DNA from 3 places in the Effusibacillus consociatus genome. Region 1 is predicted to be linked to each of the others. Evidence: riboswitches for the same ligand, from Rfam matches in the RefSeq annotation. Region 1 holds a riboswitch; each other region holds the start of a gene.

Region 1 (3,274 bases):
GCAAAGCATGACAGGGCTTTGCGCAGGGATTAAAGCACCACACTCATTTATTCCTATCCTTGAGGCTCCGATCACTTCCGGCAGGCCACCGACATTCGTTGCAATTACAGCTACCCCTTCGCGCATGGCCTCTAACACCGCCAACCCGAAACCTTCCCGATGGGAACTCTGTACGTAAAGATCAAATCCCGGGATCAATTGAGAAGCTTCCTCTACAGATCCCAACCAGCGAATCCGGGCTGCAAGATCGGAACAAAGCTCCTGTAACTCCTCTTTCTGCGGGCCATCACCGATAATTACGAGATAGGCCTCGTGCCCGAGATTGGTTAGCATCCGAAAAGCAAGCAGAAGATCCGCAACCCCTTTTTCCGGGATAAGACGAGCAATCGTACCGATCACAGCGACATTCTGCGGGACTTTCATCAAGTTTCGGGCTTCCGTTCGGCTGATCCGCTGTTTTGTGGGCGCCAGACCATTGTATACGATAGAGATTTTATCCGTACGCCGAACAATCTGCTGCTGCAATTGCTCAGCCAATGCATTAGAAACAGCGATGTAACGATCTGTCTGGCTTGAGAGCTTTCTTTCGATCGTAACGAATGTCGATCGCAGAATACGATTTGCGGGTTGGATAAAATTATGCACCGTGCAGATCAGGCGAGGCTTTCGCTTTGCCAATGCGGCTGCCGTTCTCCCGATCAGGGCCGATTTTGCTCCATGCATATGAAGGATGTCAATTGGATGTCTTTCAAGCTGCTGCCGAAGAGCGATGACAGATCGCATGTCCTCCCAGGGTTTTACACCGTCTTTCACTTCCAAAGCGATCTTGTGAACCCGCGAAGGCAATTGGCAAAATAACGCAGACTCTTCGGGGCATGCTACGATCGGCTCAATCTGATCGTGCGGCATCCCCCAGATAAGTTGTTTTACATGCTCCCGCATGCCTCCATCAGCCGGTCGAACGACATGCATGACTCGGATCGGCATCTGCTAATCACCTCGGACGCACCTTTTATCCAGTTAGAATACCCTTGCCTGTGGAAAATATTTCATTCACTGCTTTTCGGAGGCAATAAAAAAAGGCCTGCATGGGCAGACCCCAATATCCGGATTCGAGTTATTTCCCGAGAATCCGCACTTGAACGTTTTGAACTCCAAAATTCTTCAGGCTTTGTGCATCTGCATTGATATAAATATCAATTCGATTTCCGCGAACCGCCCCGCCAATGTCTTCAGCGACAGCCATGAAACCATTGGCCGGAAGATTCGGATGCTGGTAGCCTGAAACCCATACTCGTGTTCCCAGTGGAATCACTTTTGGATCCACTGCGATTACTCCTTGTCTTACAGTCGTCCCCGTATAAGTCTTGCCACCATATTTCCAGTTAATGTTGGCTGGACCATAAGCGGTGGCTTTCATTGTTAAAGACCCGGATCCGGTGGAAGAGGTTTGTTTGGGTGGAACGGACGCTTTCGGTTCGGACATTCCGCTGCGGCTCGCCAGAACCGGAGCGACTTGCGTCGGCTGCTGACCCGAGTTCTCTGCAGGCTCACCATTGTCTGTTTGTTGCACCGCTTGCTGTGATTCCGTTGTTGGTTGCCGGTTGTCGGCCTCGGCTTTGGCAGCACTTGATTCAGCGGGTTGGGCTTGACTGTTCCAGGCTCCATTCACCGTGAAACCGCTCACGAGCAATGCAGATACGATAAGGGCACCCAGTGATCCCTTTTTCCAAGGAAATTTCATATTCAATTTCGACACTCCTTCCAAGCCTCCGAAGTTAGCTGACGGGTTCGGGAGAAGGTTCCCGCGCGAATCCAGGGAACTTATTCCCCGCTGATCGCGATTCACCCCATTTAACCGGTTCCTCCGTACGCATGCTTTTTTTACCAAAAACCGGATGCGATTCGGCTTGCCAAATTCCCGTCTATTCTACTAGGGTTCATGAAAAGAGTCATTAGTGGATTGTTGGAAAAAAACGTCCGGAAATTCCCTCCGGACGTTAGACGACTTGTTACACGTTATACTTTGACGACTTTCACCAACTCGATGTCGGGGTCATCCGGTCCTTGAACCGGCAGGCCCGCTTTGATGTGTTCCCGAATGTAGTCAATATTCTCTTTTGTGACGATTTCACCGGGCAAAAGAATCGGAATCCCCGGCGGGTAGACCATTACCAATTCGGCAAACGTTCTTCCGACCGCCTCATCGAATGGTACCACTTCCGTCTCGGAATAAAAAGCTTCACGCGGGGACATTGCCAGTTTCGGGATCTCCGGAAGGTGAACTTGAACAATCTGTTTGCCCGCTTGGTACACATGACGTTCCGCAATTCTGCGCAGCGCTTTTAAGAGGGCATCAACTGTTTCTTTTGTATCCCCGACCGTGACGATGCACAGGATGTTATACAGGTCGGACAGTTCCACTTCAATGTTGAATTCTTCCCGCAGCACACGTTCCACATCGTGTCCGCTGATTCCCAGGTCTTTGACTGAAATCGTCAGCTTCAGAGGATCCATATCATAAATCGAAGAATTGTGCAGGATCTCTCTCCCAAAACAATAAAGTCCTTCCATCTTGTTAATCTCATCCCTTGCATATTCAGCAAGGGAAATGGCTTCCTCCAACATTTCGTGTCCGTGAATCGCCAGGTTTTTGCGTGCCGTATCAAGCGAAGCCAACAGCAAATACGAAGTGGACGTAGTCGTCAGCATGGACAAGATCGATTGGACATGATCCGGATTGACCAGACCTTCTTTTACATTCAAAACCGAACTTTGTGTCATGGAGCCACCCAGCTTGTGAACGGAGGTTGCCGCCATGTCCGCCCCGGCCTGCATAGCGGAGAGAGGCAGTTTTTCGTGAAAATGAATATGCACTCCGTGCGCCTCGTCGACCACTACAGGCACTCCCCGATCGTGAGCCAATTCGACAATCGATTTCAAGTCGCAGGAAATGCCGAAATAAGTGGGGTTAATGAGCAATACCCCCTTTGCGTCAGGGTGTTCATCAAGAGTTCGGCGAACCGTATCATAAGAAACCCCATGCGCTATCCCGAAGTTCGGATCCAGTTCCGGATGCATGAATACCGGTTCCGCTCCGGACAGAATAATAGCAGCCGAAACTGATTTATGGACGTTGCGAGGCACAAGAATTTTGTCTCCCGGTCCGACCACGGACATAATCATCGTGATGATCGCACCGGTTGTCCCTTGCACGGTAAAAAATGTATAGTCAGCGCCAAATGCTTTTGCAGCAAGCTCCTGAGCGTCCCGA
Region 2 (3,274 bases), on a different contig from region 1:
CTGAGAAGCAAAGCGAAGAATTGGTTCGTTATCTGATGCAGGATTTTGAAGAAGATCCTCTCAAGATTTGGGATTCGGATATCTTTGGAAAATCTTTGTCGGCCATTGTGCGTGAGGGGATCTCTGCCAAATTGGCCATGATGCCCGAAAACGCCCAGTACAAATTGAAGGAAACGCTGGAGCGAATCATCAATGAAGGAAGCGGCGGATTGATTGCGATTATCCTTTAAGAAAACAGTACTGTCTGTGCGAAAAAAGAAGGGCTGGCTTGAGCCTTTCTTTTTTTAATGGAGAGGGAAATACGGAATTTCTATATTTTTCATCCTGTTTATGTATATTTGCATCAAAATTGGATACACAAGTAATACTGCTTAAATAGAGAACCCAGGAGAGGGGGTGTAGGATCATGAATAAAGCAGATCTTGTGAACTCAGTAGCAGAGAAATCCGAACTTACGAAGAAAGATGCGGCACGGGCAGTAGATGCCGTATTTGAAAGCATTATGGAAGCACTGGTGAAGGGTGACAGGGTACAACTGATCGGTTTTGGAAACTTTGAAACCAGGGAGCGTGCAGCTCGTAAGGGCCGCAATCCTCAGACCGGCGAAGAAATCGATATTGCAGCAACGAAGGTGCCTACTTTTAAACCGGGCAAATCACTTCGTGAAGCGATCAAGTAAGAGTTGCTATCAATCAAGGGAGATTGTCGTTCAACAAAAACGTCCGATACTTCGGGCGTCTTTTTGTTTTGGTCAACGTTGTCTTCGGGTAGGACAGCCTAGGATATGGAACGATATGGGAGGAAAGATAGGGATCTGGCTGTTAATTTTCCCTCATCCAATGTGAGTGGGGATCTGGCGATATATTCAGAATTTATCAAGGGTGAGTGATAGTGATAACTATGGTACTATAAAAAAAGCGAATAACGTGAATCACTTTTCATTTGTTTTGCTTATGGATTAAGTAAATACCAAGCCTAATTTCTTTGAAAAAAGGAAGCGGGGGAACCAAGGTTTTTTTGGGGGTTAATCCTGGACTCGAATCCAGGAGGGATGTGGGAAGAACTTCTCTGCCATCCTACCCGTCAGCTAACCTCGTCGGCTAAGCAGGGAAGATCCAAGGGATCTGCTACCGGCAGGTCATGTCTGGATTCGTTCACTTATTCCTCGACTGCCTGGAAATTGTGTTTTAGGTGGACCAATACAGACTTTTTCCTTGGAACTTCGGTTCCGGGAGAAAGTTTGTATTGGTCTTTTTTTTCACAAAAATATCAGTTGAAAGGGGTAGAAATCTCTTGAAAAGAACAGGAATGACAGTACTGCTTACCGGGATTCTGTCAGCGGGGCTGCTGCTCGCAGGCTGCGGCATCTCTGTAAAAACCGGCGGGGGAAATTCATCCGGGGAGTCTGCGCTAGAACGTGCAAAGAAAGAGGGATATGTAACAGTAGGGTTTGCTAACGAAAAGCCGTACGCATATGCGACCCCAGACGGGAAACTGACAGGTGAAGCGGTTGAAGTGGCTCGTGCTGTACTGAAAAATTTGGGAATCAATGAAATGAGACCTGTCCTGACCGAATTTGGTTCGCTGATTCCGGGGCTCAAAGCAAAACGCTTCGATATTATCACAGCAGGGATGTACATTACACCGGAACGCGCAAAGGAGGTCGACTTTGCCAATCCGGAATACAGCATCGGGGAAGCGTTGGCTGTTAAGCAGGGGAACCCGCTCAGTTTGCACAGTTATCAGGACATTGCTTCCAACTCGAAGGCAAAAGTGGGGGTGATGGGAGGAGCAATTGAATTGGAGTACCTGAAAAAATCGGGTGTTCCGGAAGATCGTATCGTGATTGTGTCGGATCAAGCTTCTGCGATTGCAGCTCTGCAAGCGGGTCGTGTTGACGCCATTACAATGACGGGGCCGTCTTTGCAAGCCGTAATGGAATCGGCTAAAGATTCCAATATTGAAAGGGTTATGGATTTCAAACAACCGGTGATAGACGGCAAAAGTGTACGAGGGTATGGAGCTGCCGCTTTTCGAAAAGAAGATGCCGATTTCCGCGAGGCATTTAACCGGGAGCTGGCCAAGTTGAAGGAGTCCGGTGAACTGCTTAAAATTCTTAAGCCATTCGGATTCACTGAACAGGAACTTCCTGGGGATGTAACTGCAGAACAGCTTTCCAAACCATAAAGTTTTACGTTTTGAACGAAAGGAGTGGCATCGATTATTTCAACTTTAGATCTGCTGCCGCCTCTTCTGGAAGGAGCTGCCGTAACAATTCAGATTACCGGTCTATCAGCCGGCGTCGCACTCGTTTTGGCTTTTGTTGCGGGATTCGGTCGGCTTTCAAAGTATTCGCCAGTCCGGATCATAACGGCTTTTTATGTTGAAGTTTTTCGCGGTACTTCTCTGCTCGTCCAGTTGTTTTGGCTATTCTTTGCATTACCGATGCTCGGGATCGAGTTGTCGCCTATGGCGGCTGGCGTAGTGGCATTGGCCCTGAATTATGGAGCCTACGGGTCAGAAGTGGTTCGCAGTTCCATCCTTGCAGTGCCAAAGGGGCAGACCGAGGGGGCAATTGCGTTGAATATGACACCAGTGCAACGAATGAGACGTATTATTCTTCCGCAAGCGTTTATGATAATGCTGCCTGCTTTCGGCAATCTGTTGATAGAGCTGCTTAAAGGCACGTCCCTCGTCTCATTGATTACACTTACCGACCTGACTTTTAAAGGGATGATGCTTCGGACCTTTGATATTTCAAGAACGCCCGAGATCTTTGCTTGCATGCTTGGAATCTACTTTGTGCTGGCATATTCCCTGACACTGGCAGTCCGTTGGATTGAACGGAAAGTCACCGCAGGGAGGGTGTAAACCATGTGGAATTGGGATTTTGCTCTGTCGATTTTGCCGAAATTGTTTGATGTGATTGGAATCACGATTTCCGCCACACTGCTGGGGTTCGTTATGGCTGCAATTTTGGGATTGCTGTTCGCTTTTGGGCGGAGGTCAAGATTTAAGGCACTTTCCTTGGCTACAGCTGGAATAGTGGAGTTTATACGCAGCACTCCCCTGTTGATTCAATTGTATTTTTTGTACTTTGCACTCCCGTTTTACGGAATCGAGTTATCTGCATTCACAATTGGTGTGTTGGGCTTGGGCGTTCATTACAGCACGTATTTGTCCGAAGTCTACCGGGCGGGAATCAACGATGTTCCCCGCGGGCAGTGGGAGGCGGCTACGGCACTCAATTTCTCGAAGATTCAAACTTGGATGA
Region 3 (3,274 bases), on a different contig from region 1:
AAGCAGCGAGCAAATCTGCGAAATCATATGCTTTTAAGTCAATCCCGTAGTCATTCACGTTCTGACCCAGCAAAGTAATTTCTTTATAACCTTGCGCAGCCAGCTCTTTCACTTCCGCTACGACATCTTCCAAGAGTCTGCTGCGTTCACGCCCGCGAGTATAGGGAACGATACAGTACGTGCAGAATTTGTTGCAACCATACTGAATATTCACCCAGGCACGGATTCCTTCTTTGCGGAGTTTCGGCAGGTTTTCGACAACGTCTCCCGCTTTCTCCCACACTTCAAAAATCGTTTCTTGCGAATTTCGTGCCCTGTCCATAAGTTCCGGCAACTGGTGGAGATTATGCGTTCCAAACACGATATCAACCCAAGGGTACGTTTTTGCCACCAATTCCTGAACGACTTTTTCCTGCGCCATGCATCCGCACAGCCCGAGGATCAATTCCGGATTGCGGTTCTTAAGCGGCTTCAGGCGACCGATTTCACCAAATACTTTATCTTCAGCGTTCTCTCGAACCGCACAAGTATTAAATAGGATAAAATCGGCCTCTTCATGATTCGGTGTTGATTTGTAACCCATTTCTTCAAGCATACCCGCCATGATTTCCGTATCATGCTCGTTCATTTGACATCCGTATGTCTTAATGTGATATTTTTTGCCTTCTCCAATTTGTCCTACATTTTTGGCGAGAGCCCGATAATCCACACTTTCACGTTCAACCGGCGTTGGACGATGCATATCTCCTTGCTGTTGGGTGAAGTCTTCCAATTGCAGCAAATCGCTCATGGTGACACTCCCTTCCTCCAAATAGTATCTATAGTTGACTAACACTGGTGATTTCCGCAGAAAAAAACCCCGTCTTTACGGGGGTATACCGATTATAGCATAGGTGCGGGCGCTGAATCAAATACTACGAATAGGAGAAAAATTTTACCATGCCTAGAGGAAGGTGATGGAGAATGCGAAGCCGCAATGTTTTAGAAGGAATCAGAAGAATGATGACTGGCCGAAATCAGGATGTGGAAATCTCGGAAGAACTGACCAATGCCTATTTCGGCAACCGGGACGCTTGGCAGCTGGATGACAAGAATCCGGACAGCGAACCGGAAGCAGCCCAACGCGAATAGGACACCCGCTATTTCCGCCCGATCTGTTTCGGGTGGTTTTTTAAGTGCGGGAATAAACACTGCCATTTCCAAGTTATAGGTGGAATTCCATACTTTGAGGGCTGACTCTCCCAAAACGACTGTGTTAGGCTTTTAAGGGTATCAAACAAATTAAGCCGAAGCTCACAATGAGCGCGGGGGATCCATTTTGGGGTGAAACCACGTTGTGGTCGGGCTATCCCTTGACCGAACCCGTCAGCTAACCTCGCAGGCTTCAAAGGGAGAGGATAGGAGTGAAATCAAAGATTTTATTGTCTTTGCTTGCCTTCGGTATGGCTGCATCGATTGCAAGCCCTGTTTCGGCTGCGCATAATGGCACCATGTCACCAAGTGAAGCAATCGAAAAGTACAACAAGTATATGGATGATTACCAAAGAGACGAACTGGTGAAAATTCGCCAATACCGGGAAAAGTACAAGAGCATTGACGGCAGTTTGGCTGACCAAGTGATTGAACGTGCCATCTGGTATATGGAAAACGGATATATGGTGTACGGCCATGGAGTTGATTCTTACCGCAGAAATGGTATTGTCGACTGCTCCGAATTCACGAAGTTGGTTTACGGTGACTTTGGCTTTAAAATGACAGAAGTTGCACGAAAATACAACTCTGTCGGTGAAAGGGTCGACGGCGTGTATGCTCGAAAAGTAAACGGCAAGTGGCAGATTCAAGGAGCGGACAAGCTTCGTCCCGGAGATATCCTCACATGGTGGAAAAAAGATGAAAATGGCAAGTATATTGGACATGTGGCGATCTTCATGGGGATGTTAAACGGGGAACCCGTCGTAATCGGAACTCGTGGTGACGGGAACCCGACAGCTATCGGTATTGTGAACAACTTTGATTACTGGTGGGGAGAACACTTCTATACTGCCCGCCGGGTGCTTCCGGAAGGAGCGTGGACTCCAGGCCGGACGATCCCTGGACACGAAGCGAAGGATCCAGTAATCCCTGAAAAATATGTACTTCCTCCACAAAGAAAAGTTGAAAAGCCTTAAAAATTGTATACCTTCACTAAAAAACCTAGGTTTTCCGGAAACCTAGGTTTTTCTTTCCCTATATAGTAGACATTTTAATAACTTATGGTAACTTGTCTTTCAGCATTATACGGGAACTTATGGCCGGTTCCCCGTCAACGATTTTTTTATGTGATAAATACCAACAAAATTCTAAAATTCGTTGGATTGATAATTTCCGAATGTCAGGTTCATCAAATCTTCCTGGCTTTGCATTTGCCTCAAAAAACCACGGTCTTCCCCATTCATCTACACCAATGTCCATAGACATTTCTCCCAGAATTCCGGGTGTCTCTTCTTCAATTACTTTTGCAAGCTTAAGTGCGCATTCCTTCACATCTTCCAGAATGTAAAATCCTTTTTCATTAAAGGTAGCGACCAATGCTTCTTCCGCTCCCCGAATGACTCCCCCATTCGGGACATGTGTTACGATTCCAAATTGCGGAGCTACGCGGGCGCCAATTCCTGTAACCGACCATTCCCCCCTGCGATTTTTCTGGACCAGGGCACGAAGATCATACATGTGCCCGTCTACCTTTGCTAAGGATACGCCCCTTTGAAGAACGTATTTTTTATATCTGCGGCTGACTGACAGCTTTTCGTATAATCTTCCAATACTCGCATTTTGAATCGATTGTCTTCCATTTACATGAGAGTTTACCAATACGCCGTTCTGAGTATGCTCAATCCGCAAAATCCCTTTCCCCGCATAGCTTTGGACAGGTTTTGCATACAGTTGCCCATACGTTTCAAGCATTTGTTTCAAATGCAAGGGGGATTGCAAGTCTTCGGTTTCGGGAAGCAGATGGCAGGTTTCCGGGTGGCTTCCAACAATTTTATAGAGCTCTCCTTTGTCAAAATACCCAGGATTAAAAACGGGTATTCCAAGGTTTCCAAACCCTTGCAGCAATTGCTGCACTTCAAAACTTTGTTCCACTCGCCTGGCAAGGATCCGATTATAAATTACGGTGGGGAGCGGGCATATAGTTTTTTCCCATGTACCGTTCCACTTATAACCTACACAGATTTGATTATCCAAATCGATTCCATCAATCGGCAGCACATAGACAGGGATTCGCAGTCTTTTT

The links. A riboswitch is a leader RNA that binds a small molecule or an ion and turns the genes downstream of it on or off. The one in region 1 is predicted to bind cyclic di-AMP.
Region 2: it holds a riboswitch for cyclic di-AMP, as region 1 does, so the genes downstream of both, ehuB (ectoine/hydroxyectoine ABC transporter substrate-binding protein EhuB) here and ACFO8Q_RS01665 (3D domain-containing protein) in region 1, are expected to answer to the same signal.
Region 3: it holds a riboswitch for cyclic di-AMP, as region 1 does, so the genes downstream of both, ACFO8Q_RS03115 (NlpC/P60 family protein) here and ACFO8Q_RS01665 (3D domain-containing protein) in region 1, are expected to answer to the same signal.

Annotation. Positions count from the first base shown of each region.
Region 1 covers NZ_JBHSHC010000013.1:15,442-18,715, reverse strand. Annotated here, with positions in the region: gene ACFO8Q_RS01670 (glycosyltransferase) at 1-987, opposite strand, end outside; gene ACFO8Q_RS01665 (3D domain-containing protein) at 1,118-1,744, opposite strand; cyclic di-AMP (ydaO/yuaA leader) riboswitch at 1,752-1,921, opposite strand; gene ACFO8Q_RS01660 (aminotransferase class I/II-fold pyridoxal phosphate-dependent enzyme) at 2,020-3,274, opposite strand, start outside.
Region 2 covers NZ_JBHSHC010000112.1:237,970-241,243, forward strand. Annotated here, with positions in the region: gene spoIVA (stage IV sporulation protein A) at 1-230, shown strand, start outside; gene ACFO8Q_RS16170 (HU family DNA-binding protein) at 407-679, shown strand; cyclic di-AMP (ydaO/yuaA leader) riboswitch at 963-1,117, shown strand; gene ehuB (ectoine/hydroxyectoine ABC transporter substrate-binding protein EhuB) at 1,309-2,187, shown strand; gene ehuC (ectoine/hydroxyectoine ABC transporter permease subunit EhuC) at 2,212-2,871, shown strand; gene ehuD (ectoine/hydroxyectoine ABC transporter permease subunit EhuD) at 2,875-3,274, shown strand, end outside.
Region 3 covers NZ_JBHSHC010000016.1:38,772-42,045, reverse strand. Annotated here, with positions in the region: gene miaB (tRNA (N6-isopentenyl adenosine(37)-C2)-methylthiotransferase MiaB) at 1-790, opposite strand, end outside; gene ACFO8Q_RS03120 (hypothetical protein) at 964-1,131, shown strand; cyclic di-AMP (ydaO/yuaA leader) riboswitch at 1,275-1,399, shown strand; gene ACFO8Q_RS03115 (NlpC/P60 family protein) at 1,404-2,168, shown strand; gene ACFO8Q_RS03110 (YheC/YheD family endospore coat-associated protein) at 2,251-3,274, opposite strand, start outside.